Regions from separate parts of the Paenibacillus sp. NPDC058174 genome, predicted to be linked through region 3. Evidence: predicted binding sites of a transcription regulator. Region 3 holds the regulator's gene; each other region holds the start of a gene.
What was found. The regulator LexA, encoded in region 3, represses DNA repair genes until DNA is damaged. The targets are predictions, from matches to a motif close to CGAACATATGTTCG.

Region 1: the regulator LexA is predicted to act here: its motif matches at 3,327-3,340, upstream of recA (recombinase RecA).
Region 2: the regulator LexA is predicted to act here: its motif matches at 2,616-2,629, upstream of ACFVVF_RS08565 (YhjD family protein).

What each region holds. Positions count from the first base shown of each region.
Region 1 is NZ_JBHVUY010000001.1:232,497-243,333, reverse strand. It holds gene rny (ribonuclease Y) at 1-1,268, opposite strand, end outside; gene ACFVVF_RS01070 (regulatory protein RecX) at 1,451-2,125, opposite strand; gene recA (recombinase RecA) at 2,199-3,257, opposite strand; gene ACFVVF_RS01060 (competence/damage-inducible protein A) at 3,482-4,738, opposite strand; gene pgsA (CDP-diacylglycerol--glycerol-3-phosphate 3-phosphatidyltransferase) at 4,826-5,401, opposite strand; gene ACFVVF_RS01050 (YajQ family cyclic di-GMP-binding protein) at 5,631-6,122, opposite strand; gene ACFVVF_RS01045 (helix-turn-helix domain-containing protein) at 6,161-7,072, opposite strand; gene ACFVVF_RS01040 (DUF3388 domain-containing protein) at 7,090-7,857, opposite strand; gene ACFVVF_RS01035 (DUF3243 domain-containing protein) at 8,050-8,298, opposite strand; gene ymfI (elongation factor P 5-aminopentanone reductase) at 8,381-9,127, opposite strand; gene yfmH (EF-P 5-aminopentanol modification-associated protein YfmH) at 9,124-10,410, opposite strand; gene yfmF (EF-P 5-aminopentanol modification-associated protein YfmF) at 10,416-10,837, opposite strand, start outside.
Region 2 is NZ_JBHVUY010000001.1:1,869,402-1,880,238, forward strand. It holds gene ACFVVF_RS08555 (HD domain-containing phosphohydrolase) at 1-518, opposite strand, end outside; gene ACFVVF_RS08560 (prenyltransferase/squalene oxidase repeat-containing protein) at 606-2,483, opposite strand; gene ACFVVF_RS08565 (YhjD family protein) at 2,658-3,149, shown strand; gene ACFVVF_RS08570 (hypothetical protein) at 3,250-3,552, opposite strand; gene ACFVVF_RS08575 (YjfB family protein) at 3,726-3,902, opposite strand; gene ACFVVF_RS08580 (SRPBCC family protein) at 3,980-4,381, opposite strand; partial or broken gene ACFVVF_RS08585 (VOC family protein) at 4,418-4,762, opposite strand; gene ACFVVF_RS08590 (zinc ribbon domain-containing protein YjdM) at 5,025-5,360, opposite strand; gene vanT (serine racemase VanT catalytic subunit) at 6,435-8,840, opposite strand; gene ACFVVF_RS08600 (D-alanyl-D-alanine carboxypeptidase family protein) at 8,734-9,582, opposite strand; gene vanG (D-alanine--D-serine ligase VanG) at 9,579-10,646, opposite strand.
Region 3 is NZ_JBHVUY010000001.1:966,222-977,058, forward strand. It holds gene metH (methionine synthase) at 1-1,864, opposite strand, end outside; gene ACFVVF_RS04325 (1,2-dihydroxy-3-keto-5-methylthiopentene dioxygenase) at 2,039-2,578, shown strand; gene ACFVVF_RS04330 (HAD family hydrolase) at 2,646-3,434, opposite strand; gene ACFVVF_RS04335 (hypothetical protein) at 3,462-3,968, opposite strand; gene ACFVVF_RS04340 (DUF896 domain-containing protein) at 4,098-4,283, opposite strand; gene ACFVVF_RS04345 (LysM peptidoglycan-binding domain-containing protein) at 4,444-4,821, opposite strand; gene lexA (transcriptional repressor LexA) at 4,982-5,602, shown strand; gene ACFVVF_RS04355 (YhjD family protein) at 5,684-6,049, opposite strand; gene ACFVVF_RS04360 (WYL domain-containing protein) at 6,031-6,252, opposite strand; gene ACFVVF_RS04365 (hypothetical protein) at 6,374-6,628, shown strand; gene ACFVVF_RS04370 (hypothetical protein) at 6,811-7,434, shown strand; gene glnA (type I glutamate--ammonia ligase) at 7,504-8,832, opposite strand; gene ACFVVF_RS04380 (MerR family transcriptional regulator) at 8,882-9,292, opposite strand; gene ACFVVF_RS04385 (methionine gamma-lyase family protein) at 9,355-10,641, opposite strand; gene hflX (GTPase HflX) at 10,745-10,837, opposite strand, start outside.

The DNA.
Region 1 (10,837 bases), 730 kb from region 3:
CGAGCTGCCGACAATGCATCGGCGGCGCCAACCAGCATCGCGATAACCGATGTCGCCTCCACGTCGCCGTGGTGGGACGCAATACTGTTGATAACAACGGGATGCTCTTTGTATTTCTTCGCTAGTTCTACGCCGATCTCCACATGGGAGCCTTCAACCTCGTGATCAAGCGCTTTGCCGATATCATGCAGCAAACCTGCACGCTTCGCGAGCGTAATATCCTCGCCCAGCTCGGCAGCCATCAATCCGGTCAAATAAGCAACTTCCATGGAATGCTTCAGCACGTTCTGACCATAACTTGTCCGATATTTCAAACGGCCCAAAATTTTGATCAAGTCCGGATGCAGACCATGAACGCCAACCTCGAACGTAGCTTGCTCCCCGTATTCGCGAATACGTTCATCCACTTCTTTACGGGATTTTTCAACCATTTCCTCAATGCGTGCAGGATGAATTCGTCCATCTGCAACAAGCTTCTCAAGAGAAGTACGGGCAATTTCCCGTCTAATAGGGTCAAAACCAGACAGAATGACCGCTTCCGGTGTATCGTCGATAATGAGATCGATACCGGTCAAAGTTTCCAACGCGCGGATATTCCGTCCTTCGCGACCAATAATGCGGCCCTTCATCTCTTCGTTCGGTAACGAAACGACCGATACCGTCGTTTCAGCCACATGGTCAGCCGCACAGCGTTGGATAGCGAGAGAAATAATGTTGCGCGCTTTCTTGTCTGCTTCTTCCTTCGCCTGCTGCTCAATCTCTTTGATCATCTGAGCTGTTTCCTGACGTACTTCCTGCTCTACATTAGATAAAATGATCGATTTCGCATCTTCCATCGTCAAGCTCGAAATGCGTTCAAGCTCGCTAAGCTGCTGCTTATAGATGGAATCAATTTGGTCTTGTGTCTCATCGATCCGTTTCTCTTTGTTGGCAACTAGCTCTTCTTTGCGTTCTAGCGCTTCTAATTTTTTATCCAGCGACTCCTCTTTTTGGAGCAAACGTCTTTCTTGACGCTGCGTTTCATTGCGACGCTCGCGAATGTCTCTCTCAGCTTCCGTACGGAGTTTGTGGATTTCGTCTTTTGCTTCCAGTACCGTTTCCTTTTTCTGGGCTTCCGCTTCTTTCTTTGCATTCTCTACAATGACGACAGCAGCTTGCTCAGCGCTGGAAATTTTGGCTTCGGCAATCGACTTTCGAATAAAATAACCAATCCCAAAGAAAATAACGCCAACAACGAGACAGATCAACACGATCCAGATAGGGTCCATCTTGTTCACCTCCTCGTTGCATTCACCAAGGCAAAAGCTTGGGATGATATTAAGTTTTAGCCGGTTTTCATACCGATTGATCTTCTAACAATTTGACGAAAATTATCGCTTCAAATCAACTTTTGGAAGGAAAATTGATCTGAAATAGAAGGAATACATGTTCATTTTATCTTTTGATAAAATCAATTGTCAAGCAAAAGCCCATCTTCCTCGTCGTCCGCTTCTGCCTCCGCCTGTTCCATGACCGATTTTACCGCATCCTTAACGATATCTCCGGGAAAACCTCTTCGCAGCAAAAATCCCACCAGCTTGCGCTTTCGGTCTATCGGGTCGCCCTTCAGCGAGCGCCATTTCTTTCCTGCCGCTTTCACTGCCGCTTCCCGTTCCGTTTCCTTGTCAATGGCATCAGCAGCATCGGCTGCCGCCTGCTTCGACACGCCCCGCTGCTGCAGTTCCTGCTTGATCCAGCGGCGGCCTTTGCTGGCATACTTGATACGCTGCGCAGCAAATTGCCGCGCATACTCTTCATCATCCACAATATGCTCGGATTCTAAACGTTCGACAACCGAAGAAATATGCTCAGGCTCGAACTCCTTGCGCTGCAAATATTGTTCGATCTGCTTGCTCGTTCGCGGTTTGGCACCCAAATAAGCAACCGCCGTTATGTAGGCGCTGTATCGGCTGTCTTCATCCCGGATTGCCGCCAGCTCATCTTCTGTGAAGGTATGACCCTTCAGCAACTGATGCCGGATCAGTATATCTTTATGAACGGTTAGAAGGGGCTCCTCGCCCTCCCCATGTATGTGATAGCGGCTGCGATTCTTGCGATCCTGCTTCACCGCTTGAATCTCGATCATCAAATCCCTCGCTTTGTCTCAAAAACAGCATCGCCGTCCCCTGAAGGACGGCGTAGGTTACTGCTATTTCGTATTAATCATCCAGTTCGGATTCATCAAAATCATCATCATCGTCTTGCGATAACGTTTCAACTGGCTGTGCCGTAGCCGATAAATTGCTCGCTTCGCGAATTTGCTTCTCGATAACGGCAGCAATTTCTGTATGATCCTTCAAGAACTGCTTCGCATTCTCCCGGCCTTGGCCGAGACGCTCTCCGTTATAGGAGAACCATGCGCCGCTCTTCTGTACGATATCCATTTCCGTACCGATATCGACAAGGCTGCCTTCTCTGGAAATGCCTTCGCCGTACATAATATCGATCTCTGCTTGCTTAAACGGAGGCGCTACTTTGTTCTTCACGACTTTAATACGGGTGCGGTTGCCGACCATATCATTGCCTTGTTTAATCGTCTCAATCCGGCGTACATCAAGACGTACGCTGGAATAGAACTTCAATGCGCGTCCGCCTGGCGTCGTCTCCGGGTTGCCGAACATAACGCCGACTTTCTCACGCAATTGGTTGATAAAGATCGCAATCGTCTTCGATTTGCTAATTGCACCGGACAGCTTACGCAGCGCTTGCGACATCAGACGCGCTTGCAGACCTACGTGCGAATCGCCCATGTCGCCTTCAATCTCCGCTTTCGGAACAAGTGCCGCAACGGAGTCAATAACGATAATGTCAACCGCACCGCTTCGTACGAGCGCTTCTGCGATTTCAAGCGCCTGCTCGCCCGTATCCGGCTGCGAGAGGAGCAGGTCGTCAATGTTGACGCCCAGCTTGCTCGCATACAAGGGATCAAGCGCGTGCTCAGCATCGATAAAGGCAGCTTGTCCGCCAACGCGTTGCACTTCAGCAATAGCGTGCAGCGCTACCGTCGTCTTACCGGAAGACTCCGGTCCATAAACTTCAATTACACGGCCTCTTGGCAATCCGCCGATGCCAAGAGCGATATCTAAAGCAAGCGAACCGCTAGGCACGATCTCTACTTGCATATGGGTGGATTCCCCTAATTTCATGATGGAGCCTTTACCAAATTGTTTCTCAATTTGACGTAAAGCCATTTCCAAAGCAGCGCGACGATCCGACAAGCTACTCACATCCTTCTTCATTTATAATGTAATGATACCTTGTTTTTTCCTCGTTGCCAAGTCTTTTTTCGAACATACATTCGTCTTTTTTTGTCCGACGCCTCCCTCCCGCTCTATATAAGCAAAAAAAGAACCGCAGCAAAGTAATCTTCGCCACGGTTCTTCCGTCATATTGACAATTATAGACAATATCCGGAATGAAAACAATCCTTTTTTGGATAATGCTAAGATTCATTCTGTGACAAGGCTTGCCACAGACGATAGAGCGCTGCCTTAACCGCCCTTACCCGAATGATCGAACGGCTGCCGCTGAGATGCGTCGTATGGACATCCGTCTGCTTGCCTCGCTCTGCTATGGCGAAATAGACGAGCCCGACGGGCTTTCCTTCCGACTCTGCCGGACCCGCCACTCCGGTAAGTGAAATCCCGAAGTCGCTGTCGGCAATTTCGCGAATACGCTCCGCCATCAGCGCCGCCGTTGATTCGCTAATGGCCCCCGGCGCTCCATCGCCTTCGAGCTGCGTCATCGGTATGCCCAGCAATTGATGCTTCATCACGTTCGTATATGTCACAACCCCGCCGGCAAATTCTCCGCTGCTGCCCGGCACATTTGTCACAAGCTCGGCAAACAAACCTCCGCTGCAGCTCTCTGCGCTCGCCATCGTGCGTTTGGTTGCCCTCAGGAGCCTCACGACAGCCTCCTCCAGCGGAATATCCTCCTGCGCGTACAAATGCTCGCCTACACGATCCTTGACCGCCTGAACGGTTGCGTCGATTTTACGAAGAGCCTCCTGCTCCGTTGCGGCCTTGGTCGACACCCGGATGGCGACCTCTCCTTCTTTCGCATAAGGGGCCAGTGTCGGGTCGCTCTGTCCGTCAATCAGATCCAGAAGCTTCGCCTCCAGATTGGATTCACCAATACCGGCAAATCGGAGCACCCGCGAATAGAGCGGCTGGCTCTCGCCCAGAGCTTGCCGAATCCACTCGCGTCCGGCTCCCTCCATCATCGGTTTCATCTCCCGGGGAGGCCCCGGCAGCAGCAAATAATGGGTGCCGTCGGCACTCAATCCATTGCCGACCGCTAGTCCGGCTTCATTAAATAAAGGGTCGGCTCCGTCAATCGTATGGGCTTGGCGCTTGTTGCTTTCCACCATATGAATGCCGCGCGAGCTGAACAGCTTCTCGATTTGCTCCATCGACGGGGCGTGAATGGACATGCCGCGGTTCAAGTAAGCAGCCAGTACATCCTTGGTGAGATCATCCTGGGTTGGTCCAAGACCGCCTGTAAAGACGAGCAGGTCTGCTCTCGACCTGGCCGTCTCGATAGCCGACCGGATCCGCCCCGGATTATCGCCCACTACTGTCTGATAATAGACGTCGATACCTAGCGCAGCGAGCTCCTGCGATAGAAATTGAGCGTTCGTATTCACAATTTGCCCCAGTAATAGCTCCGTGCCGACTGCGATAATTTCTGCTTTCATGAAAATGCCCCCTGCCCGTTATTTGAATGGAAAAGCACCCTCCCTTCACGGGAAGATGCTTTGTTTGGCGAAATGCGGCGGTATATGTTATTGAACCGGAATCAAGTGCTTGTTCTTGACAAAATAGTCTACTCCGGAGTAGACGGTAATGATAACCGCTGCCCAGCTGGAAATAATGTCAAACGGAAAATCGATGAAATGGAATGGGAAGTTGTTAAGAAGCAAAGAGATGATCATCGTAATTTGAATGGCTGTCTTCCATTTGCCCCATTTGCTTGCCGCCATTACGCTTCCTTCAAGTAAAGCAATTTGGCGCAGGCCGGTAACGGCAAATTCACGGCTAATGATGATGATTGCCATCCATGCAGCGAGCTTATCCATTTGCACGAGCGAGATCAATACAGCTGCAACGAGCAGCTTGTCTGCCAATGGATCAAGCAGCTTGCCTAAATTGGTTACGATTTTGTTCTTCCTTGCAATATAGCCGTCCAGTCCGTCTGTACTTGCCGCCACGATAAAAATAATTGCCGCTATAATCTGATTGTATGTAATTTGATAGTCACTGAATGCGAAATGCGGCAAATTGAAATTAACGAGCAAAAACACCATAATGATCGGTACTAAACAAATTCGAACGATTGTTATCTTATTTGCCAGGTTCATGCGGATACCTCCCGGGCAAAAGCCGCTTGCGAGCTCATACCGCTGTTCATGTTGATTGTGTAACCTAACTGTAACTGTTCTCTCATCTGTGCGTCCCCCAGCTCATATCCGAAAAGCTATAGTCAAGTATAATACACGCTTAATCCGCATGTCAAAAGCGAGAGCATCTGCGCTATAAACGCCGTTGTCTCTCGCTTTTCGCCCGATTAGTGCCCTCTCCCGAAGCGCATTAACGGTAGTTCGTAAACTGAAGCTCCACCTTGAGATCCGCTCCGCGAAGCAGCGCCATTACAGCTTGCAGATCATCCCTGCTTTTGCCGGATACACGAATCTGGTCGCCTTGGATCAGGCTTTTGACTTTCAGCTTGGAGTCCCGGATCAGCGTATTGATTTTTTTGGAATGCTCCTGATCAATGCCTTGGCGCAGCTTAATGCGCTGGCGGACCGTATGTGCCGATGCGGATTCGACTTTACCGTAATCCATATTTTTAATCGGCACGCCCCGTTTAACCATTTTCGATTGCAAAATATCGAGTACACTGTTTAATTTGAACTCATCGTCCGATATAATAACTAGCTCTTCTTTTTCCAGTGCAATGCTGCTTTTGCTTCCTTTGAAATCGAAGCGTGTCTCGATCTCGCGCTCCGCTTGCTGAATCGCATTGTTCAGCTCTTGCATATCTACCTTGGAAATAATGTCAAACGAACTTTCGGAACTCATGTACGCAGCTCTCCTCTATCAACTGATTTAAATAAATATTAAGGCGCCTCCGTGCTCTCTCCATCGGCTGGCGGCGTCGGCGATCCCGATGTTTCGCCCTGCAGCGGGCTGAGCAGCACTTTTTTGGATCTCGCTTGATCGCCATCGTTAACCGTAATGCCATCGACTGTAATAACAGTCAGATCGGCACGGCCGACATTGACATAAAGCGGCTCCGTAATATCAAATGATTTGGTTTCGCCATCCTGCAACGTCACAGCAATCAGCTTCTCGCCGCTGGCGCTGCCTTTGCGCACTTCCGTCCAGCTAGGCCCGCCCGTAATTTTAATCTCCAGCTTATGGACGACATTGGCAGGTCCGACATCGTAATGATCAACCTTGCCTTTTTTCTCCGTAAAGGTCAAGCTGGTTGCCTCCGCTGGCGGAGGTGTTGGCGTTGGCGTCGAAGACGGGCTGCCCGTACCTGCACCTGCCTCGCTTTTATCACTAGGCAATGGTGAAGCCTGATCAGTGACCTTGGTCTGATCGTCGAGTCCTTTGGAATTATCGCCCTTTTGGCTGACGAAATAAACCCAGACGACGACTACAATAAGAATAAGAAACGACCACATCAGCACGTTGAAGCCAAGCTTGCCAATCCGCTCCGACGCTTGGGTTTGCACTCTTCTCGGCGCCCTTGCCGCTACCGGTTCCGATACTTGCTCCGTAACGGTCGCAGCCGGCACTTCATGCTGGTACAAGCGGAGTACTTCATCAGCGTCCAAGCCAACGGCCTCGCAATAATTTTTCACAAACGCCCTTAAATAAAAGGTTCCCGGCAGGATGCTGTGATCGCCGTTCTCTATAGCCTCGAGATAGCGTTTGCGGATTTTGGTCGTCTCTTGAACATCTTCAAGTGATAAGCCGTGTTCTTCTCTTGCTTTCCGAAGCAACGCTCCCAAATCTGACATTTGTTCGTCTCCTCTCTCTAGAATTCGTCCGTGTAGTTAGCCGTGAACGATTCATACGTAATTTCTTCGTCCGGTGTGTTGCGAAGCTCGATAATCATATCAAAATGGCTGTAGTCATAATGGGATTCCTTAATAAAAATATCCGGATGCTCGATAACTTTAGTGGAAGGCATCGCCATAATCTCTTGAAGCAGCGCATAATGCTTCTCATTGGAACGAATCGTGCTTACAATACCGTCAATAATAAAGATATTGTTGTTCGTCATCTCATCCTCTGACAGTTGGCTTCTGACAGTCTGCCGCAGCAATGTCGACGATACGAAGGTCCATCGCTTATTCGAGCAAACGCTGCCGGCGATGATCGATTCTGTCTTCCCGACGCGGGGCATCCCGCGCAAGCCAATCACTTGATTGCCGTCCCGCTTAAATACTTCACCGAGAAAATCGACAAGCAGGCCAAGCTCATCCCGTGTAAAACGGAACGTCTTCCGGTCATCTGAATCTCTCTCGATGTAGCGGCCATGCCGCACTGCCAAAATATCGACAATCGTCGGCGTCCGCAGCTTGTTAACCGTAATGTTGTCTACCTTTTGCAGCATTTTGCCAAGCAGGACGATTTTCTCTTCATCATCCGTCTGCAGCAGCATGCCCCTTGTCCGGTCTTCTACACCGTTGATCGTCATAATGTTTACTTCCAGCATGCCAAGAAGAGATGCTATATCACCTAGCAGCCCGGGCCTGTTTTTATGTATTTTGTACTCCATATAATACTGCTTGCTTTCCATGAATGGTCACCGCCCCAAGCCTGTTGATGTCAGTATTGCGCAACGCTGGAATCATTAATCATTGCTGCGCGAAAAATGCCGCTTACTAAAAGCTTATTCTACAATTTTCGCTACAATCCTGCAACCTTCATCGGAAACATTGCAGAAAAGCCTCCGAATTGGAGGCTTTTCTGCTGGGTATCCTATGCAGCCTTATCGATGATCGACGAGCTTCACCATCAAGTTCGCAATCGTCTTTTTCTCCGACTCGTCGCCTGCATCCCAAAGCTCTTTCAGCACGCGCTGCTGTTCGTTTTTGGGATCGACTTTCTCATCAAGAAAGGAGCCGATCTCATAGGCCAGATTCGTAATCATTTCCTCGGTCATGCCCGAAGCTTTCGCCTGGTCTACACGTTCAGCCAAAAACTGCTTAAAGTTCGCAAAGTTGCTGAGCACTGACATTCGTTTCTTCGCCTCCTGAGTGTAAATGAAGAGAATGAACAACAGTCAATATTGTGCCGCAACATCTGTGCAATTATGCAAATCAGGTATGCCAGCCGCCGTTCGGGCTAATAATTTGCCCTGTTATGTAAGAGGATTCGGGCAGCGCCAGAAAATAGACGAGCGAAGCGATCTCATCAGGCTGTCCAAATCGGCCAAGCGGAATTTCCTGTTCAAGCGCAGCCTTCTCCTCGGCGTCGAACCCGTCCATCATCATGGTATCGACCGCTCCCGGAGCGACGGCGTTGACAGTAATCCCAGTAGGCGCCAGCTCCTTCGCCAACGCTTTCGTGAAGGCGTTCATGCCGCCTTTAGTCGTGGAGTACAGCACCTCACAGGAAGCGCCTGACATCCCCCAGACGGAAGAAACGTTAATAATCCGGCCATAACGATTCGCAATCATGGACGGCATGAAAATTTGACTGCAAAGGAACATGCCCTTCAAATTTACGGTCATGACGTCGTCCCATTCCTGCTCGGTCACGTCCATCAGCATGCCGTAATGGGAAATGCCGCCGTTGTTGACTAGAATGTCAGGCAGCATGCCGTTGGCCTCCAGCTTATCCCGCATTCGGAGCAGCTGTTCTCTCGAACGCAGATCCGCAGTGATCGTCATGACGTTGGCGCCAAGCCGCATGCAGGCCCGCGCTGTCTGGTTCGCCGCTTCATGCGACTCTAAATAATGGATAACAATATTGGCGCCTTCCGCGGCAAAGCGCTGCGCAATCGCAGCGCCAATTCCACGGCTTCCCCCGGTCACCAATACGGTTGATTGACGAATGTTCGTCATTCCCCCGCTTTTTCCACGATCGACACAGCCACTTGGCCGAAATCGAAATGCTCGCGAAGCCGTGCATTAACCTGCTCCAGCGTGCTGTTCTCATACAGCGGAAGCAGATCGAACATATCGCTGTCGCGGAACCGGTAGCGTGTAAATTCGCTGGCGATCGCTTCAGGGGAATTAAGCATTCGCAAATAACTGCCGATTTTTTTCCGTTTCGAACGCTCGAAAGCTTCTTCAGAAATGCCGGTTTTCAGCGCTTCCTCCACTGCGGCGCGAACTTTGCCGAGCAGCGCCTCCGGATCAGGACTGTCGCCACCTATAACCGAGAAAGCGTAGTTGTCGCTGGAATTGAATTCCGAGCCGAATGAATCGGAGATTAAATTTTCCTCATACAGATCCTGATAAAGCGAGGAGCTCGCTCCAAACAAAGCATCCAGCATCAGCTTCGACAATACTTCCTGCTCCAGCAGCTCCGCAGGCGGCAAGCCAGTATGCTTCTCCTTAAAGCCAAACATCACTTTAGGCAGCGATACCGGAAGCTTCGTTACTTTACGCGGAATTTTGACACTGGCCGGCTCATCTTCGAAGTAACGGTGAATTTCGCCTTGCGGCTTGAAGTTTTTATTTGCCTGATTGTTCCTCACAAGCTCAAACACTTCCGCCGCATCGACACCCCCTACAACGAACAGCAGCATGTTGGACGGATGGTAAAAGTTTTCGTAGCAGCGATACAGCGTTTCCTTGTCGATCTGATAGATCGACTCCACCGTACCGGCAATATCGATATGAATCGGATGGTTATGGTACATCGCATCGATAAGCCCGAAATAAACCTGCCAGTCGGGATTATCCTTGTACATATTGATCTCCTGCTCGATAATGCCCTTTTCCTTATTGACGTTCTCGTCCGTAAAATAAGGATTTTGCACAAAATCGATCAGCGTCTCCAGATTAGCTGTGATTTGCTCCGTTGCGGAGAACAAATAGACCGTACGGTCAAAGCTTGTAAACGCGTTGGCAGAAGCGCCTTGGGAAGCGAACGTTGCAAAAATGTCGCCGGTTGGCTCCTCGAACATTTTATGCTCGAGAAAATGGGCGATTCCGTCCGGCATTTTGGACGGCTCTTCCCCTTCAACAGCAAAACGGTTGTCGACAGAGCCGTATTTGGTTGCAAATGTCGCATACGTTTTTTGAAAACCGGGCTTCGGCAGCACGATCACTTCAAGTCCGTTGTCCAGCACTTCGCGGTACAGCGTCTCCTGCACATTTTTATACTCGAGTGTCTCCATGTCTGTTAAGCCTCCTTCCGGTCTCGCAAATAATAGATCGTATCCAGCTCAACGCGGTTGGCTACTCGAACGATATCATCCGGTCCTACCGACTGGATCTGATCGAGCAGCTGCTGCGCGCTGCGGTCTTTGCCCGACAATACGGCATTGAAGTCGTAAGCGATCATTTCATAAGCGCTGTCCTGCAGCTCCCGCAAATGATTGGAGATCATCGCTTTCGTCTGGCTAATTTCAAGCTCCGTCAGTTCTCCGCGCTTCATGCTTTCAAGCTGCTCCTTGATAATGGCGACAGCCCGGTCGTAATTCTGAATTTCAATACCGGATTGGATGGTGCAAATTCCTTTATGTCCATCAAGCCTCGATGATGCGTAATACGCAAGGCTTTCCTTTTCCCTGACGTTCAGGAACAGCTTCGAATGCGGGTAGC
Region 2 (10,837 bases), 900 kb from region 3:
AAGGCCAGTTCCAGCCTCTCGTTATGTCTTTCCACTAGCAGCTCAGTCAAATTCTGCACCCGCGACAGATGCGCTTCCGTTCCCGGATCGCGAATTTCGCAGGAAATAGCCAGCACCTTCAGCAAAGAACCCTGCATCCGGCTGGCACGATCTTCGTCCAAATAAAGACCTTGCTTCAGCTTCTCCAGCTCGCGGAATACTCCTACATAATAGAGCTCGCCTTCAATGTCGAATGGGGTAATTGTAATAAAGGAGTGCCACAGCTCCTTATCCCGTTTCTGGTTCGTAAATACACCGGACCACGGCCGTCCGGCCTGAATTTGTCTCTTCATGCCATCGTAGACAGATTGGGACGTATAGGGCGTACGCAGAATACCGGCACGCTTCCCAATGATCTCTTCTTCCTGATAGCCTGTAATCTTCTCGTATGCACCGTTTACGCGCAGTATCGTATGCTTGACATCTGTGATGATGACGGCATCCGCCAATTGCAAAAACAAGTTTAGTTGTTGAGTCATGACAATCTCTCTTTCTTGTCTCTGTCCGTTAAAAGGAAATATAAGGTCGGTTCCATCTTACCATATCGATCCAGCTATCGTACATGATTACGAACCGTATTTTTTCACTATTGCTGACAAAGTGAGCAGCGGCCAAATATAGTTATAGCTTGGGTAGTGCGTGTAGACGCTCCCCGGCAGCATTGCCCCGGTCGGATAATAATAGGTCCAGTCCCTCCGCTCCAGCGTACGAAGCAGCGCTTCGGCTCCTTTTTCAATCTCCGGTGTAAGCTTATCATTGGCGGCAATAAGCGCGTCCAGCGCCCATGCGGTTTGTGAAGGCGTGCTGGCGTTTAACGGCACGTACCTTTTCACCTTGTCGCTCAAGCAGGACTCTCCCCAGCCTCCATCCTCATTTTGAATGCTCAGCAGCCAGTTCGCGGCTTTTTTAATAGCAGGATGATCGCTTGCCATGCCTGCATCGGACATGCCTTGCAACGCCGCCCCGGTACCGTTGATATAACAAATCCCCCAACGCCCGTACCAGCTTCCCTCCTTCGTCTGCTGAGACAAAATCCACTGCACCGTGTCGTCAATCCAGCGATGGCCGATCGTCATGACCAAATCCTTGCCAAGAAAACTGAGAACCCTGCTAGTCAAATCTACGGTAGAAGGATCAGTAGCAACGTCAGTTGAGCCTTCGAACTGGAAAAGGCTGGCCGGCATCCATTTCCCCTTCCGCTCGAAAGCGGGCCAGCCCGCATCGTCATTACGCATCGCCAGCACCCAATTCAGGCCTCTTTGCCAACTGGCTGTACCATTCGGGAAGCTGTAGCTCTCCCGGTACGGAAGCAGCGCCCTGAGCGCGGCGACGCTGTCATCTACATCAGGATAAAGCGTGTTGATGTCGGAAAATCCCCAGCCCCCAGGCTCGGTATGAGGGTTTCGGATCGCCCAATCGCCTTTGCGGGTCTGCTGTCTGGCAGCCAAATAATAAGCCGCGTTCTGAAGCGCCGTTGATTCGATTGCGACACCCGCCTCCTGCAAAGCATGGCTAAGTAGTGCCGTGTCCCACACTTCCGACGTCGCGATCTGAATATGTGCACGATCCATACATTGCAGCGAACGGATGCCTTGCAGCAGCCGGCTGATCAAAGGATCGTCCGCGGTGTACCCTAATGCTAGCAGCGAGAATATCATCAGAACGGTTGAAGTCTCGTACGTGAGCAGCGTATCATTGGGCTCCAGCCGCTCCAGCATATAAGCTTCGGCTTGCTCCATCGCAGCCGCGGAGCCAATGGAAGCCAGCGTACTGGCCAGCGGAAGCGCCGAGAACAGCTCATGCAGATTCGAAATCCAGGTTCGATCGTTCTTGAACGTCTTAGGGCCGTCCAGAAACAGATCCGATAAATCAGGCATATTCGCATTTCTCACATAAAATTGCTTGTTCGACATGATCAGTGTCGGAATCAAATGCGCGCGGGCATGGCCCGAAAGCGAAAACAAATCAAAACCGACGCCAAGCTCAGAGAAAAATACGGTCAGCGGAATCCGCAGCTGGCGCGGCCATTCCGCTTGGCCGGTTGCGGCAAAAATAACTTGCGTCAGCAGGCTGCGCGCCTCAGACAATCCACCCTTAGATCGAATGAACTGTTTGGCCAGCAAAATACGCGGATCGCTCGGCCGATAATATCCAGCGCATAAAAGCGCATAGCAGGATTCGGCTGTCGTCTCTAAATTGCCCTCCGGCTCATCCGGATACAGCTTCCATGCTCCATTCTGGTATTGGGATGAAGCAATTCGCACTGCCAAGGCGTGAATGAAGCCCGGGTCTCTTATCCCCAGTGCGGTCATTAGTATAATCAAATAATTGTCGGTCATGACGCCGGAATCAAAGCAAAACCGCCAAGCGCCGTCAGCCGACTGACGGTGCAGCAATTCATTCGTCAGCAGCTTGATCCTCTCCCGCAAATTGCCCATATCCATAAACGCGTTCATCCTTTGCAGCTTTAGTTTTCTTATGTATATGCGGCAATACGGGCAGACATTATGATCGGCTGCTCCGTAACATTCCTTTTCCAGAGAATCTTAAGAACTCATTTTTTTGTTTTTGACTAAAGAACGTATGTTCGCATATAATGAAAGAGAGGTGACTTACGAATGACAGTGAATAGTAAGCAACTAATGGATAACGGATATTCGGATTGCTTGAGGCCGAATGCTTCAACAGTTCACGAGCCTGCATTGCATACGGAATACGAAATCGCCGCTTCAAACGGCTGGCCTCCAGCGCCGCCTGCGGCTGCGCGTGACGAGCTTCAATTGATGCATGATTCGGTATTATTGCCAATGGCCTATCGCATCGTGGAGAAAAATTTAACCGATATTGAGAGCCGCGCAAGATCACTTCGCCCATTGTTTGTCAAAGCAACTAGAATCGTGCTGACACAAATGCGCACAGATTTGGCGGCAACCCATCAAGCACTTGATCACGCGGGTATTGTCGTGCATGAGGAGGAGCATACGGAGGGTATCGTCTTGTTCCGTTATACCTGCCGCGGCAATGACGGTGGATTTGCGGTCACTCGTGAATATGCGAGAAAAAGCATCGGCAGCCTAATCTCGAAATATATTAACGGTATTTTCCGTTAGCATTCGCATAAGGAATAAGAGTAAATGAGTGAAGTTTATTCGGTCATTTGGGGCTTGCGGCAAATAAAATGGACGTCCCAGGAGGACGTCCAACCTTTGTCTAACTCACGTAAATCAGTACAATCAATGGGAGAATCCATAGCAGCGGTACAAGATTCACCCATACCGCTGTTTTAAATCTCCGTTTGTGGTAAAGCAGCCAACTGGCCGCTATCGTTCCTATCAGAGCCAGCGGATAGATCCAGACGTAAATAAAAAAGGCAATCGTTGCCGCGTCACCCAATGACCCCGGAGAATCGAACAGCATGAACGAGGTAAACGCAACCAGAATCCAAGCCAGCAAAGACAAGGCATAGGCCATCTGGAAGAGAAGAAGAAATAAGTTCACTTTAGCATTTTTCACGTGAAGGTTGCACCTCTCTGAACGGGTGAGTGAATGGATAGCACTGATAATTATTATCATACCATCCTTTCCCTACTTTATTACTATACTTTTTTTGAAAAAATAAAAAGAAAACTGTATGCTGTGGTCGCATACAGTTTTCTTTCCAGTAGTTAAGCTAAGTTTTGGGATGGCTATACCCGGATGTCCAGGTTTTGGCCTACGTTCGGATTAAGGCTTGCATTCATTAACTGAACGATGCCCTGACCCTGCTGCTCGGCTTGCTTATTGGCCATGCTCAGCACTTTAATGCCAACAGCTTGTGATAGTGCAGATTGATTCAACGATACCGATAAAGCGGCTATATCCATTGCAATCCCTCCTCCTTACCTTATATCGGCTGATTGCCTGTTAATTTTCACCCTGAGTTAGACAAAGCAGACTCTATTTAAAGCTGCCTACCTGCGCGCTCGGCGATGATAGTCAGCACGTTCTCCCAGTGCTGCTTCATTTGTTCCCGTCTTGCCGCATGATCCAACTGCTCCTGATGAAAGCTGATCGTCGTTTTATCCGGCTTGTCAGACAAGAGCCGGATCTGCAAAGTCGACGGACGATCCCAATCCTTGGGCTGCCAAGTCAGTCTGAGCTGATGCAGCGGCTTGACGACTTTTAACTGTCCTGTTACACCTTCATCGGATTTGAACGTTTCGCCCACTGTCAGCTCCAGCTTCGGCAGTTGCCCAATCCATAAGCTCAAGCCCTCCGTTGAGGTTATAAATGCCCATGCCTGCTCTCTGGAAACGGGCAGCGTTCTGCGGATACCTACTTGAAAGCCAGCAGCCGCAGTCAATCCGACGGGTTTACTGTCGCTTTTGCTTAAGTTGATGTGGGCTAGTATATTAACAAGTTTGCCGAACGGATCACGAACGTAAAACCTTCTAACTCCCCAATCTTCATCTGTCGGCCCATATTCTATTGGAAAGCCGGCTTCCCTCATACGCTCAAGGGCAACATCAACATCGTCTACTTCTATGGATAGATCAGGCACCGGAGTGCCGTTTCCGCCTTGCGAAGCAATGCTAATTTGTACATTTGACTTCTCATCTGAACCATAAGTAGTTATCCAGCCATGGTCCATCATCCGTTCAAGGCCAAGCGCCGTCCCATAAAACAGTTGCGCTGCTTCCAGCTTATCTGCCGCGATATTAGCAACAATTCGTTTTACTTTCATTCAGGCATCTCTCCAATCAATAAGTATATAAGGTGCCCGTTCGTTGGGGCTCCGACAAATAGCTAGGGTAACAGAAAACCTCGTCCACAGATTGTATGAAAAAAGGTTTGAGTTTCCAGAGATCATACCCATTATTTTCGACAGACTATCGGTGTTCCCTTTTTCCGAAATTTATTACTGTATCTAAACAAGGACGCCCTCCTGCATATCGGAAATTCCGATGCACAGAAGGACGTCCATTCATAAATATTTGTTTCCTATATTACGCCTTTTTGACAAATTCGGACTTGAGCTTCATTTCGCCAAAGCCGTCGATTTTACAATCGATATTGTGATCGCCGTCAACGAGACGGATGTTCTTCACCTTGGTTCCGATCTTCAGAACGGATGAACTGCCTTTCACTTTCAAATCTTTTATTACGGTTACAGAATCACCGTCGTTCAACAGATTCCCGTTCGCATCCTTTACCAGCTTAACGTCTTCTGTCGTATCCTCAGCAAGATCCCACTCATGGGCGCATTCGGGACAAACGAATAAATTTCCGTCCTCGTACGTATATTCGGAGTTGCATTTGGGGCAGTTGGGCAAAGCAGCCATCATTCATTTCCTCCAGATCCATATAGTCGCTATCCATACTGTCATAGTTTTCCGCTGCTGACAACCCTATTAGATGGATGAACACTAGAAGAGCAGCTAGGTTAGAGTCTGGCAAGATTTGAATATTTGGTTCGTTTGAATGGCTATAGGATGCATTTTGCAGCGATGGATGAGCGATTTACGATGTCGCCACCTCCGAAAGTCCAGTTGGAGCAGAAGCCGTGTACCCTCTGGAACTTGCTAACTAACTAAGCTTTGTTCGTCGTTCTTGATTTTCCGTTGGACTCTGCTCGAGCGAACCTGTTTCGCTAATTAACGAAGCTGCATTCGTTGGAAATGGCCGAATTCGGCCATTCTTAACGGAGCTGAGCAAATAGCGAGCCTATCTTCGCTACTGGTGAACCTAGGTTCTCGAGTTGCGAAGATAGGTTCGCTGCACAGTTCCACGACCCTCCGTCCGCTCCAATTAGCGAATTTCGCTTCGCTCTTTTGCGAAGCTGCTTCGCTGGAGGGCTGGTGCACTCGCTTTATATACTAGGTTTGTCGTTGGACTCTGCTCAAGCGAACCTGCTTCGCTAATTAACGAAGCTGCATTCGTTGGAAATGGCCGAATTCGGCCATTCTTAACGGAGCTGAGCAAATAGCGAACCTATCTTCGCTACTGGTGAACCTAGGTTCTCGAGTTGCGAAGATTGGTTCGCTGCACAGTTCCACGCGCCTCCGTCCGCTCCAATTAGCGAAATTCGCTTCGCTCTTTTGCGAAGCTGCTTCGCTGGAGGGCTGGTGCACTCGCTTCATGTACTAGGTTTGTTGTTGGACTCTGCTCGAGCGAACCTGTTTCGCTAATTAACGAAGCTGCATTCGTTGGAATTGGCCGAATTCGGCCATTCTTGACGGAGCTGCGCAAATTGCGAACCTATCTTCGCTACTGGTGAACCTAGGTTCTCGAGTTGCGAAGATTGGTTCGCTGCACAGTTCCATGAGCCTCCGTCCGCTCCAATTAGCGAAATTCGCTTCGCTCTTTTGTGAAGCTGCTTCGCTAAGCCGGCCGCACTCATACTTCGCTACGCAACTTCATCGCGTCACATAGACGCGCTCGACCCTGCTTCCGATAGAGACGAGCACCTCGTTCGTCAGCGTACCGAGCCGGTCAGCGATCCCAGCAGCGGTGATGACCTGCTCGCCGTCCTGTCCGATCAACGTCGCTGTATCGCCTTGGCAGACTCCTTCGATGTCCGTAACGTCCACCATAAGCTGATCCATGCATATTTTGCCGACGATTTTGGCCTGCTGGCCGTTAATAAGAACATATCCGCCTCGCTCCGCATATTCCCTCGCAACTCCGTCCGCATAGCCTATAGAGAGCGTCGCAATAAGGCTATCCCGCTGAGTGAAGTAATCTCCGCCGTAACCGATCGACTCCCCGGCCTGCACAGACTTTACCAAGCTGACAGCTGCTTTCAAGGAAAGTACGGGACGCAGACCAACTTCTGCCCGGACGGTATCCTTTTCGCTGCCCAAAGTCCCATAGAGTGCGATGCCCGGCCGAGCTAAATTCATGCCTGCCCCTTCATAATTCAGCATGCCATAGCTGCTTTGCAGATGAATGCGACCTGGATCGATGCCTGCTTGTTTTATTTGAGCGATCACGCTTCCGAATATTTCGAATTGCTTGAGCGTTAGTGCAATCCCTGCAGCATCCTGACGGTCTGCTGCCGCTAAGTGGCTGAATGTGCCCGCGATAAGCAAAAACTTATGCCGATAGATTGATAAAATACGCTCGATATGCTCGTAACTTTCGCCAAGCCGCCTCATGCCCGTATCGATTTTGACATGAACCATCATCGGCCTTCCAAAAGCTTGCAGCCGCTCAGCGTCCTCCGCGCTGACTACAATCTGTGTCAACCGGTAGCGGATAATATCCCCGAGACGATGATCTGCCGTGTAACCGAGCACTACAATTTCTCCGTTGATGCCGCTGCGCCGCAGCACAATTGCTTCCTCAATATCTGCGACAGCGAAGGACCGCACACCTTCCTTAAATAGTCGCTTCGCCACTTCAATGCTTCCATGTCCGTAAGCATCCGCTTTGACGATAGCCATAATTGCCGTACTCCGCGGAATTACGTTCTGCAGCTGTTTCAGATTATGTGCCAAATGGTCCAGATCGATTTCAGCCCATGCACGATGCCGGGAACTCCCCATCCCTCTCTTTAGACCAAGCCCTTGTTTTTGCCCTTTCCCTTGCCCTTGTTTTTGCCCTTTCCCTTGCCCTTGTTCTTGCCCTTGCCCTTGTCTTTGCTCTTGCCCTCGTTCTTGTTCTTGCCCATGACCATGTCCATGTCCACCACCGAGCCCACGCTCTCCTCTTCCCTTAATAGCTTGCAAGAGCCAAATTCCCGCAGCAGACAGAGCAACCGAGAGAAAGGATACCGCGATATAAAATACCGGTTTATTGTCTACAATCACACTAAAGCTTCCCGTCGCTTTCGCTCCGCCTCTCACCAGCACGATCGCCCACGGATGGAGCATATAAATCCAGGTGCTGAGCGACCGCAAGTAAGGATGCTCCCTTCCCTCCGCCGACTGGAGCAAACGAAACAAGCTGTAAACAGCAGGAACTAAGGCAAGGTACATGCTGTCGTGACGAGGCCAGCCTGCGGCATGAAGCGCTATTCCTTCGCCTAACAATACTGCTATAGAGACGATAAACGCAGAAGTATACCGGAGTCTTGAGCGGGAAGGAAGCGGACGAAGCGCCGCCCACGCCCCAAGTGCCATATACAGAGGAGCAAAGCCGATGCCGTTGCGCGTATAATCAAACACCGTAAACATGCCATCGTATAGCCCTGTCAATATCGGACTGGCCGACGTTAATCCATAATAGCTGTCGCCGAGCAGTGCCAGTACATACAATGCGGCGGACACTGCGAGCACTGTTTTCAACGATAGAAACATCCGCAGCCCGTACACGATCCATGCTCCCGTAATGAGAGCCGGCAAGTACCAGAGATGATAGAACGTGCCGTTGAACACGACATCTTGCAGCATTCCCCATACGCTAACAGGTTGCTTGAAATAACCGTCATACACATTAAGCGGCAAATAGGCGATAATTCCGGCCGCGTACAATACGCCAACCCGAAGTGTAAAACGACGCATCGATACTAGCTCGCGCTGCCTGTCGCCCTTCATTTTACCGAATAAGAAAAAACCGGATGCGATAAAAAAGAACGGAACTGCAAGCCGCGCAATAATGCCCGTCAGCACAAAATCTGCATAAGGGTCTACTGACAATAAAGGGCCCAAATGTATGGTAATAACTAGAAAAGCAGCGGCCAGCTTGAAAATATCCATTCCGCCGTAACGGAGATTAGCCAATGTTATCGCCGCCTTTGTCTCGATCACAGCGGTGGCGAACCGTAACGATAAAACCGTCATCATTATTGCCGGACCATTCCACGCTTTCACTCTCTCCATGAGGAATCGGCAGCTCTACCGCATCCCCAGCCGCTTGTACATAATAGATTTCGTAATTTCCGCCAAAGTATAGGTGTTGAACGCCGTAAGGGAACTGTTTTAAAAAAGCGATATATTCCTCCAGGCAAAAGCCATACTGCTCCATGACGGCCGAATGCGGATAACCTACATAACGGTAATGCCACGGCTCGCAAGCAATGCCCGTCACCGCCTCCTTGCCCTCCTGATAGCGCTGAACAAAACCGTATTCCGGGGCCAACTCGCGAAAAATATCACTAATGGCGCTCCCTGCAAATGTAGGACGAATATAATCCGTCTCGCCGCCGCGAACACCAACGTCTACAGCCAGTCCAGTCTGATGCTCGCTCGCACCCGGCAGGGCAACATAGCTGTTCGCAAACGTCTCCCCATGCTCGGCAACCGCCGACTCATAAATTTGCCCTTGCGTTTCAGCAGACCGGTAGCCGCTGACTACCGTGATTTGCTCCTTGGCCATACAAGCATCCAGCAAGCACGACAGTTGAGCAGAGCAGCTCAAATCTAGCGATATGAACGGCTCTTCAGCATGATCGGCTCGCAAAATATCCGCTGGCAGCGTTACGATTGAATCCGCCACAGAACGTACAGGATGTCTGCGGTTAACGAGCAGCAGCTTCCCTTTATAAATATCTGATCGATTCAAGCGCGCATAACCGTCATGCAATTGCTCCGGCTTGCGGGTTTCCAGCAATTTGCCGCTCATACCCGCGCCTCCTTCAACGCCGATTCGATTAACCGGTTCAGCAGCTCGGGAAAGTCAATACCGGCATGCCGCATCATATTCGGGTAGCGGCTTTTGGAGGTGAAGCCCGGAATCGTATTGACCTCGTTGAAAAGAAGTCTGCCGTCATTAGCCAGAAACAGGTCGACCCTAGCGAACCCGCTGCAATCCAGCTCCCGGTAAATCCGCAGCGCTGTCTTCTTCACAAGCTCCTTCATCTCCGAATCAACACGGGATGGCAGATGAATGGCCGCCGTACTTAGGGAGTATTTTTCCTCATAATCGAAAAACTCTCCGGTCAACGCGATCTCATCAATTTCACCGGTTATTGGATCGTTGCCAGCATATCCAAGAATGGCGCAGCCAAGCTCAATGCCATCCACATGCCGTTCAATAACGAGCTTGTTGTCATGACGCAGCGCCCCCTCAATACCTGCCGCCAATTCCGGCTCTGTGTACGCCTTCGATATGCCAATCGAAGAACCGGATCGAGCCGGCTTCACATAAAGCGGATAACCAAGCTTGCTTGCGGCAGCAACCGCATCGGCAACCGCCATTCCAGGAGTAACCGTAACAAATTCAGGCACATCAATTCCGGCGGCTTGGGCAACTATTTTCGCAAAAGCCTTGTCCATACAGAGTGCGGATGACAGTGTCCCGCAGCCGACAAACGGAATGCCGGACAGCTCCAGCAGCCCTTGAATCGTGCCGTCTTCGCCATTTTTGCCATGCAGTACAGGAAAGACAATATCCAGCGGCGTAAAACGATGCTCCGTCCCAACAAGCTCAAGCAAGCCCTTATGATGCCGGCTCGGTGATATAACGGCAGGCACACAGCTAGGATGATCCAGCCAGCTATCCTTCCGGATCAACGCCGTTTCTCCGCTGTACCGGTACCAGTTCCCTTCACGCGAAATACCGATCATTACGACCTCGTAAACCTCTTTATCTAAATGCTCGATAACGGCCGAAGCCGAAGACAATGAAACTTCATATTCCGTCGAGCAGCCTCCGAACACTATTGCTGCTGTTGTTTTTGTCATCATTTAGTAAGCCTCCCCATTAATCTATCTGACTCTAGCTTAGAGGGGAGGTCTTAAAAGCAATTAAAGACAAGCTTAAGAAAGTCCAAAGATTAAAGCCCCGGATCTTAAAGATATAAGGAAAAATATTGAACTTCCTTAAATCCGGACATAAAAAATACGCCCTTCGCAGGGCGTGAATCGAACTCAGAGCA
Region 3 (10,837 bases):
AGCCAAGCCGTTCCTCCAGCGTCAGGTTGGAGATCTTCTCCTTCTTAACAACCTTCTTCTCCCGGAAAGCGGCAACAAAAGCGGCTAATGTATCGTCATTCGTGTTGTAGATCAGTTCTTCCGCCAGCTTGCGCTCTTCTTCTGGTATGGAAGCATAGCGCTCCAGCTTCTCCGTATTGACAATTGCATAGTCCAATCCGGCCTTCGTACAGTGGTACAAATAGACGGAGTTGAGCACTTCGCGGCCCGCATCCGGCAAACCGAATGAAATGTTGCTCAAGCCAAGAATCGTCTTCGCGCGCGGAAACTTCTCTTTAATCATCCGAATGCCTTCGATCGTCTCTACAGCCGAACCGATGTATTGCGGGTCGCCGGAGCCAACGGGGAACATGTTCGGATCAAAAATAATATCGTCGGGATTCATCCCGTATTTATCAACCAGCAAGTTATACGAACGCTCTGCTACTTCCATCTTGGCCTCACGCGATACAGCCTGCCCGCGCTCATCGATCAGAATCATGACGACGGCTGCTCCGTATTGATGGATGAGAGGCAAAATTTTCTCGAACTTCGTCTCGCCGTCCTCAAGGTTAATGGAGTTAATAATCGCTTTGCCTTGCGAATATTTCAAGCCCAGCTCGATAATATGATCATAAGTGGAATCCAGCATTAACGGCACTTTGATTTTCTTAACAACCTCAGGAATGAATTGATGCACGGCATAGGCTTCATCAATATCCGTGTCTTGAAGGTTAATATCGATGACATGGGCGCCGCCTTTCACTTGCGCTCTGGCAACTTCCGACGCTTCATCGAACTTGCCTTCTTTGATGAGACGTTTGAATTTACGCGAGCCCGATATGTTCGTCCGTTCACCGATCATAATTGGACGGTTCTCCGGTTCGATATAAACGGTGTCGATACCCGACACGGCAGGCGCATGAACGCCATACTGCGTCCGCGGCTTATACTTCGCCATTGTCTCTGCCATGACGCGAATATGCTCAGGCGTCGTACCGCAGCAGCCGCCAGCGATGTTCAGCCAGCCCTGCTCGGCGAATGCTGACATTTTCACCGCAAGCGATTCGGGAGATTCATGGTAATGGCCGTTTTCATCCGGCAAGCCGGCATTCGGATAACAGCTGATCGCTGTATCCGCAATCTCACTCAAGGAACGAATGTGGTCACGCATAAACTCTGGGCCGGTCGCACAGTTTAGACCCATGGAAACTGGCTTCAAGTGCTCCAGTGAAATGTAGAAGGACTCAATGCTTTGGCCTGCCAGTGTCGTTCCCATCGGTTCGATCGTACCCGAGATCATAAGCGGCAGCTCTTTGCCCGTCTTCTCATAAGCGTTGCGTATGCCGATGCTTCCGGCCTTTACGTTCAGCGTATCCTGTGACGTCTCCAGCAGGATAAGGTCAACACCAGCCTCAATGAGCGCTACCGTCTGCTCGTAGTAGCTGTCTACAAGCTCGTCGAACGTGACGCCGCCCGTTACTGACAACGTTTTGGTAGTTGGCCCAAGCGCTCCCGCTACATAGCGAGGACGTTCTGGGGTCGAATATTTATCAACAGCATTGCGGGCCAGCGTTGCGGCAGCAATGTTGATTTCAACTGCTTTTTCCGGAATATCGTATTCGGCCAGAACGACGCTAGTCGCTCCGAACGTATTCGTCTCGATAATATCCGCGCCCGCTTCCAAATACTCCTCATGAATGCGCTGTATAACATCAGGACGAGTCAGAACGAGCATTTCATTACAGCCGTCCAGCTCCTCGCCGCCAAAATCTTCAGCCTGTAGATCTGCCTGTTGAATCATCGTTCCCATCGCACCGTCGAGGATGAGGATACGCTGCTGCATTAATTCCTGAATCGTAGGATTCGACAAAGTTCTGCACCCTTCTTTCCGAAAAATCATTAACAATTAGTGTAACAGAATCACCGCATTGTGAAAAGGTAATCCATCGACAATCCGCGACTTTTACGCTATAATTCAAAATATCAGTAAATTTCAATTGGAAAAGAGGGAATGAGTATGGCTGAAATTCGAATCCGCAACACGGACGAACGCATCACAGGCGAACAGAATGTTCGTCAATTTTTAGAAAATCAAGAGGTACTCTACGAGCATTGGAATGCTGATAAGCTTCCAGCGAACTTAAAAGATAAATTCATTCTCTCCGATGAAGAAAAAGCCGAAATTCTATCTACTTTTGATGAAGAAATTCGTGATCTTGCTTCCCGCCGCGGATATAAAACTTGGGATTTGATCGCATTGTCCGATGCGACTCCAAACCTGGATGAGCTGCTTAAAAAATTCGAGTCTGTTCATACCCATACCGAAGATGAAGTCCGTGCAATTACTGCAGGCAAAGGAATCTTCGTTATTAAAGGCTCCGAAGACGTAGGCTATTTCGACGTTGAGCTTGAAGCTGGCGACGTCATCTCTGTTCCAGAGACGATTCCTCACTTCTTCACTTTGATGGAAAACCGTCAGATCGTCGCTGTCCGTCTCTTCATTGAGACAGAGGGCTGGATCGCTCATCCTTTCGAGGATCCTCAATTCAGCAAATAATAGATGCAACCAGTAAAGAAGCCCCCGCTCCCATCTTCGGATGGTGCGGGGGCTTCTTCATGTTCTGCTATTGCTCAAGTAGCGTCAGCAGCTGTTCCAGATGAGAAATTTCATGAGCCGGAACGATTTCGTCATTGCGAACCGCACCATGACGGTTGATCCAGACGGAAGTCATCCCTACCGTATTGGCACCTAAAATATCGGTTGTCAGTTTATCGCCAACCATAATGCCATGCTCGGTTTCAATGCCAAGACGCTCCAGCGCATGATGGAAAATCGAAGCCGCTGGCTTACCCTCGCCAAACTCGCCGGAAATAATAATATGGTCGAAGTACGGAACGAGCTCCGGCACACCTGCAAGCTTCTCTCTTTGCAGGTCCGGCGAACCGTTCGTAAGAAGCAGAAGCTTATATTTGCCTTTCAGCGCATCTAGCACACGGAATGTCTCTTCATAGACGATCGGACGTTTACGACGTTCCGCTGGAAATTGCTCAGCCAGATTTGCGCCCAGCTCAGCATCGTCGACGCCAAGCGATTTCAATCCGCGTGTCCAAGCCTCTCTGCGGTAGGTTGGAGCGAGCTGCTCCAGCTTGCGGAACTCCTCTTGCTCGCCTTCGCGGAAGTTCGCCCATAGTCCTTCAAACGGGTTAATTCCGATCATTTTCGTAAACGGGAATGTCTCGTACGATTCATACAAAGCACGAGCCTCGCGGCGGACGGCCTCCTCCAGCTCACCGGCATCAACGCCTGCTGCATCGGCACCTGCTTGACAAGTTGTCTCAAAAGCTTCTTTTACACTGCGGTCATCCCATAACAGGGTATCATCCAGATCGAATAAAACTGCTTGTTTCGCCATCGTTCTCTAAACTCTCCCACTCATTATCTATTTTTGTTCAAACGGCAAGTTATGCACTTTAGCAAACTCTTGAAGCCGTGCACCCATTTCATCTGTCGGATAACGGTTCATAACGCGGGAGAATACCCAGTTCCCGCCTTTATGCTGCTCAATAACGACATAACCGCGTTGTACGCTGATGCCTTTAATTGCGGCTGGATTCAGACGCTTGTCCCCTGTCAGCTTGCGGGTCTGCACATAATCCTTGCCTACAGTAAGATAAGGCTTGCGGAAGAAGAATACCAGCGCCAGCAGCACATAACAGCCTACTGTCACATAGAACATCGTTCCCGCCTTAAATGAAGGGTCGGAACTTACAAGAATGACGTACATGCCGATAAACAAAATCAACAGAATCGGTGCAATAAAGCTTCTTCCGGTATAGCGGTCCTTTTTCTCGGAGCCCAGCACGATGCCCGATGAACCTTGTTTTTTGCGGGCTTTGTTGATCTGACTCATATTTTTGCGCACTTTGCGCTCCCACGATCGTGACACTTCCGTTTTCCTCCTATTAAATATGTAGTGTGTATATGCAGCGCAGCCGGCGGCGGAAATGACCGTTGCTCATGCGAGCGCAGGCCGTTCCCCTCCAATTCCAAAATCCGGCATAACCTTCGTATTGGATTATTGCTTGTTCGCATCCGGTTCATCTACAATTTCAATGTTATCCAGCTGCTGCCGGAAATTGTTACGGAAGTTTTCTAAATACTTCTTACGCAGTTCGTCGCGCTCGGCGAGCTCTTCCTTCGTTAACCCAACGGTTTTATTTTTACGTGAAAGCTCGTTGATTCGATCGATTAATTGACCCATTATATGCTCACCCCACTTGCTGTCTAATTAAACACTCTTACCTATTTTGACTTTTCACGCCTTCAATTGTCAAGGCAAGGACAGGAAGAAGCAAAAAAGGACAGTCGAAAGCCGTATCGGCCCCGCTCTGTCCTATCAGTTCTAACGCTTGTTTTCTATATTAAAGCTTCGGAACGATCAGCTTCTGTCCCGGCGTAATCGTTACAGTGGCAAGCTGGTTGCGTTCCTTAATCTTATAGACATTGAACCGGATATCGTCTGCGTCTTTCGTATACCGCTGAGCGATGCCCCAAATCGTATCGCCTGAAGAGACTACAATTAATTGTTCATCTGCTCCAGGTATAGTATGTCCGCCCGAAGCGTTCGTCTGCATCAACAAGAAGCTTGAAAGCAACAGCGCCATTAATGCTGCGCATACGACCCATTTGAGTAAATGACGGCGAGCAGACTGCTTCACTGTCTCTAACACAGCGCGGCTAGCCGGCGTGTCCTTATGTATGGTCTTGTAAAAAGAAGGATTCGAAATATTCATCATCATGATTATCAGCACCCCAAACATTTGTTCTGTTCTCAGATTACACGAACAGGTGTTTGCAGTCAATAGAAAAATGCGAACTTTTGTTTTTAGGAACTTATGTTTGTACGAACTCCGGTTCTGTGCTATAATTTTTTACAAATCTATTTTTTGGAGTGATCTCATGTCGAAGATTTCCAACCGTCAACAGTCGATCCTTGAATTTATAAAGAATGAGGTCCGGGAGAAAGGCTATCCGCCTTCTGTCCGTGAAATCGGCGAAGCGGTCGGTCTAGCATCCAGCTCCACAGTTCACGGCCATCTGGATCGCTTAGAGAAGAAAGGCCTTATCCGCCGCGACCCGACGAAGCCGCGCGCGATTGAAATTTTAGATCAAGAAGATGTGGACGGCATCATCCGCCCTTCCGTAGCTCAAATCCCGGTCGTCGGGAAGGTTACGGCTGGCGTACCTATTACCGCAACGGAGAATATTGAAGAATACTTCCCTATCTCGACGCAGTTCGTCGGTGATGACGACGTCTTCATCCTTAACGTAATCGGTGAAAGCATGATCGAAGCTGGCATACATAACGGCGACTACGTCATCGTCCGCCAGCAGCCGTCGGCTAACAACGGCGATATCGTCGTTGCAATGACTGAGGAAGACGAAGCGACCGTCAAGCGCTTCTACCGCGAGAAGGATCATATCCGCTTGCAGCCGGAGAACTCGACGATGGAGCCGATTCGCCTCCGCAGCGTGACCATTCTCGGTAAAGTAATCGGACTTTTCCGCGATATCCACTAAGCTGGCCCAAAAAGACTGTCCCCGCTAAAGCAGATGCGATTAGGCATCCGCTAGCAGGGACAGTCTTTTTTCAATACATCATTAACGGAACAGGCTGCCGATATACCGCTGCAGCTTATTCGCCATTTCTTTTTTGACAACATGGCGAAGCAGTGCGTACTCCGATTTATATCCCCGCAAAATAACTTCATACAATATGCCATCGTCATTCCGTTTTACTTCCGCAATGCTTGCCTTCAGCTTCCGCACTTGCGAACGAACGCTGCGAATATCCTCTTCGATTATGCGAAGCACCATTTCACTGCTCTTCACGTACAGCATTTTCATGGAATAGCCGGACTCCATCATCGCTTTCGAGTTATTCATAACCGCATCCCTGACAAACGGCAAAATGCAATAATCCTGGATTAGACGATATTCTTCTTCATTTATGCTTTGCGCTCCCATAACAAGCCGCCTCCCCCGCCTCTTCCCGCTAGCTCAACGTCCACGATGCCATCCAAATTAAAAATGCGAATCGCTTGCGCCGACAAGCAGTAGCCTTTCATTCGGCCGTTCTTCACGGATATGACCTGAACGTTGCGTATGCTTACATTGCGCTTCCGATCCAAGTAAATAAGCTGTACTACTTTACCGATATATCTCTCCATCTCATCTCATCGCCTCGCATAGAACGTTTGTTCCTATTATACACCAAACATACGTTCTTGATGCAAGATAAAAAAAGTTCCAGCATCTGCTGCTGAATCTGCTCGGTTCAAGCTGGGCTCTATGGATCAAAATGCAAATCTGCAGGTTGTGCGCCGCTGTTTGGTCGATTTTCCGCTTCAAAATGCAAATGTGCAGTTTGATCAGCCCAAAAAGCCGCTTCTGAGTGAAAAAGAGAGATTTCAAATGTACTTTTGCATTTTGATCGCGATTTTAGCCCTTTTCAGGCTCATTCACCTGCACATTTGCATTTTGTTTCTTCTCAATCTCAATCACAGGAAGATTAACTGTGAAGCCGACGATACCAAGCGTAAATGATTTAGTACACCAACATCTGGATCACAATCTTGGCAGGCTCCGCTTTATGAGTGCAGACAATTATCAGCGATTAAACGTGATTTAGTTTTCCATTATCGGACATTATTCGATTATTTTCAGAAAATAATAGGAAACATGTGGGTTTTATAGTAGAATACTAGGGACACAAATTTTAGGAGGAAATGATGAAAAAACTTGCAATCGCACTATTCGCTGCCGCCATTATTCTTACAGGATGCTCGAGCTCGAGCGACGGGAAAAACACATCCGAGCCTGTAAAACAAACGAATAATGCAGAGAAAACGGACAAAGAGAAAGGTGTCGAGGTTGATAAAAACCTCACAAACGTAAAAATTACGCTGCCTGCCTCCATGTTTAAAGATGCTGACCTAGACCAAGTGATCGCTGAAGCGAAGAAAGATGGCGTCAAGGAAGCTACAAAAAATGAGGATGGCTCCCTTACGTATACGATGTCCAAATCCGACCATAAAAAAATGCTGAAAGAGATGGAAGACGGCATAGCGGACTCGAATAAGACGCTGAAAGAAGAAGGTACGTTCGCTTCTATCAAAGATGTAACCTATAACAAATCGATGGATGAGTATGAGATGATTGTCGATAAAGCTGCTTATGAAGGCAGTATGGACGGTTTTGCCGCCCTCGGATTTGGGATGCAAGGCATGTACTATCAAATTTTCCAAGGCGTAGACTCCGACAAAACAAAAGTCACGATCAAAGTGAAGGACGAGAAATCCGGAGAAGTGTTCGATACGATCGTGTATCCTGATACTCTGGAGCAACAATAGAAGTAACGAGCCAGTTACCTTAATGGACAGAAAAAATCCCCGGAGCTCCAGCTCCGGGGATTTCCTGTATTAGTAGAGCGTCAGATACTGATCGCGCTCCCATTGGTGAACTTGCGTCTTGTACATGTCCCACTCGATTTCTTTCAGCTCGTAGAAGTGAGCCAGCGCGTGGTCGCCCAGCGCGTCGCAGATGACTTCGCTGCGGAGCAGCTCGTCAAGCGCTTCGCGAAGATCGGCCGGCAAGCTAGGAACACCAGATTCGATGCGCTCTTCTTCCGACATAATATAGATGTTGCGGTCAATTGGAGCCGGAAGCTGCGTTTTGTTCTGAATGCCGTCCAGACCGGCTTTCAGCATAACAGCCAGCGCCAGATAAGGATTGGCTGCAGGGTCCGGGTTACGAACTTCAACACGCGTGCTGAGGCCGCGGGAAGCCGGAATCCGAATCATCGGCGAGCGGTTGCTCGCGGACCAAGCTACATAGCAAGGCGCTTCGTAGCCAGGCACCAGACGCTTGTAGGAGTTGATTGTCGGGTTCGTAATTGCCGCCATTGCACGGGCATGCTGCAGAATCCCCGCCATATAGTAACGAGCCGTAGCACTAAGGCCAAGTCTGTCGCTCTCATCGTAAAATACGTTGGTATTGCCTTGGAACAATGATTGGTGACAGTGCATGCCAGAGCCGTTTACGCCAAACAGCGGCTTCGGCATGAACGTTGCATGCAGGCCATGTTGTCTTGCAATCGTTTTGACAACGAGCTTGAACGTTTGGATCTGATCGGCTGCTTTAATCGCATCCGCATATTTAAAGTCGATCTCGTGCTGGCCTGGAGCCACTTCGTGGTGAGAAGCTTCGATTTCAAAGCCCATTTCCTCCAGCGTCAATACGATTTCGCGGCGGCAGTTCTCGCCAAGATCCATCGGCGCAAGGTCGAAGTAGCCGCCTTGGTCGTTGAGTTCAGTCGTTGGCTCGCCGCGCTCGTCGGTTTTGAACAGGAAGAACTCCGGCTCTGGACCAACATTCATCGCTGTATAGCCCATTTCCTCAGCTTCCCTCAGCGCACGCTTCAGAATGCCGCGAGGGTCGCCTGCAAACGGAGTGCCGTCCGGCATGTAAATGTCGCAGATAAGACGGGCTACGCGGTCTTGCGAAACCCAAGGAAAGACAACCCAAGTATCAAGATCCGGGTATAAGTACATGTCAGATTCTTCGATCCGAACGTAACCTTCAATGGAAGATCCATCGAACATCATTTTGTTGTCCAGCGCCTTGTCCAGCTGGCTGACAGGAATTTCTACGTTTTTGATCGTTCCGAGCAAGTCCGTAAATTGAAGTCGGATAAAACGAACGTTTTGTTCTTCCGCAATGCGTTTGATATCAGCTTTCGTGTAGCTCACAAGATCATCTCCTTAAATCGCTTTAATCATTCCCTGATCTTCTTCTCTTCTAGCGTTTATGCAGAAAACGCGACAGCTGGCCTTGAATCAGGGAGGCCTGACCAGGGCGCTTCTCCAGCAGCTGCTGCTTCAGCAGACGGTGAAGCTGCGCTTCCGACAGCTCTTTCCGTTTCGTCTCCGACTGCTCGCTCACGAGCGTCGCATCGTCGGATTCCTTCGAAACCGGATTCATCACTTGCTTAATCCCGGCAATGTTAACACCTTTCTCAATTAACGCCTTTATTTCAAGAAGTCTTTCCACGTCGTTAAATGAGAATAGACGTTGATTGCCTGCCGTTCTAGCAGGCACAATCAATTCATGCTGCTCATAATAACGGATTTGGCGGGCCGTTAGATCCGTCAGCTTCATGACGATGCCGATTGGGAACAAGGCCATATTTCTACGTATATCATCACCCATGTCGCATCAACCTTCCAGTATCTCTTTTATACGTACATTCTAACATCCCTTCCAAATACGTGTCAAGATATGTAAGGTTTAATCACAATTAAATCACTCGAAATTAACCGTTTTAACGCGGTCAAAACGCCATATTTCGCATGCGCATAAGTGAGCCCGCCTTGCATATAGGCGATATACGGCTCGCGGATCGGCGCGTCCGCAGAAAGCTCCAGGCTGCCGCCTTGAATGAAGGTTCCTGCCGCCATAATGACGGGATGCTCATAACCCGGCATATCCCACGGCTCGGGCGTTACATGTGAATCGACCGCGGCTGCTTGCTGAATGCCCTGCACGAAGGCAATCAGATGCTCGGCGCCTCCGAAACGAACCGCTTGAATCAAGTCGGTACGCGGCGCATTCCAGCGCGGCTGCGTCTCAAAGCCAAGCTGCTCGAACAAGGCTGCCGCAAATACGCTTCCTTTCACAGCTTGTCCGACGAGATGCGGCGCCAGGAACAGCCCCTGATAGATAGCACGCAGCGTATCCAGCATTGCGCCTACTTCCCCGCCAATGCCGGGAGCGGTCAGACGGTAAGCAGCAGCTTCTACTGCGGCAGCTGTCCCGGTAATGTAGCCCCCTGTCGCTGCCAAGCCGCCTCCCGGATTTTTAATCAGTGAGCCAGCCATTAAATCGACGCCAACCTGTGTAGGCTCCGTCAGCTCGGTAAATTCGCCATAGCAATTGTCGACAAAGACAAGAACGTCGGATTTAATCGCCTTAACCCGCCGCACCATCTCGCCAATTTCTGCAACCGTGAAAGACGAACGCCAGCTATAACCGCGGGAACGCTGGATGCCAATCACCTTCGTGTTCCCGTTAATGGCTTGTTCTATACGCTCCCAATCCAGCGCCCCGCCCTCCAGCAAAGGCACTTCGTTGTAGCCGATTCCCCAATCCTGCAAGGAGCCTGTCCCATCGCCTGGCTTGCCAATGACCTTATGTAAAGTGTCATATGGCGTGCCCGTTATGTACAGCAGCTCATCTCCGGGTCTCAGCAGTCCGAATAAAGCAACGCCAATCGTATGCGTGCCGGACACGAAATGCGGGCGCACCAAAGCGGCCTCGGCACCGAAAACGTCGGCATATACGAGATCGAGCACTTCCCGCCCGCGATCGTTGTAGCCGTAACCGGTGGAGCCCGTAAAATGAAAATCACTCACCTTATGGCGTTGAAACGCTTGAATCACTTTCCATTGATTGCGCTCCGCAATGCGGTCAACCGCCTTCAGCTGCTCTTGAGCAAGCGCCTCCGCCCCTTCTGCAAGCTGCTCTAATTGCTGCCATACGGCATCTTCTGCCTGTTCCATTCCCTCAATAAATCCATGCTGCTCTTTCATACTCGCTTACTCTCTCCCTCGTGTCTGCTAATCCATATATCGGCGTTTGCCGCTTCAATCTTCATATCCAAAATTATACTTGAATGTAGGGCCGCAGCCGATAACCATTTATCTCATACTGCTGGCGGCTCACAAGCACCTTCAAGCGCAGGCTGCCGTTATCGTC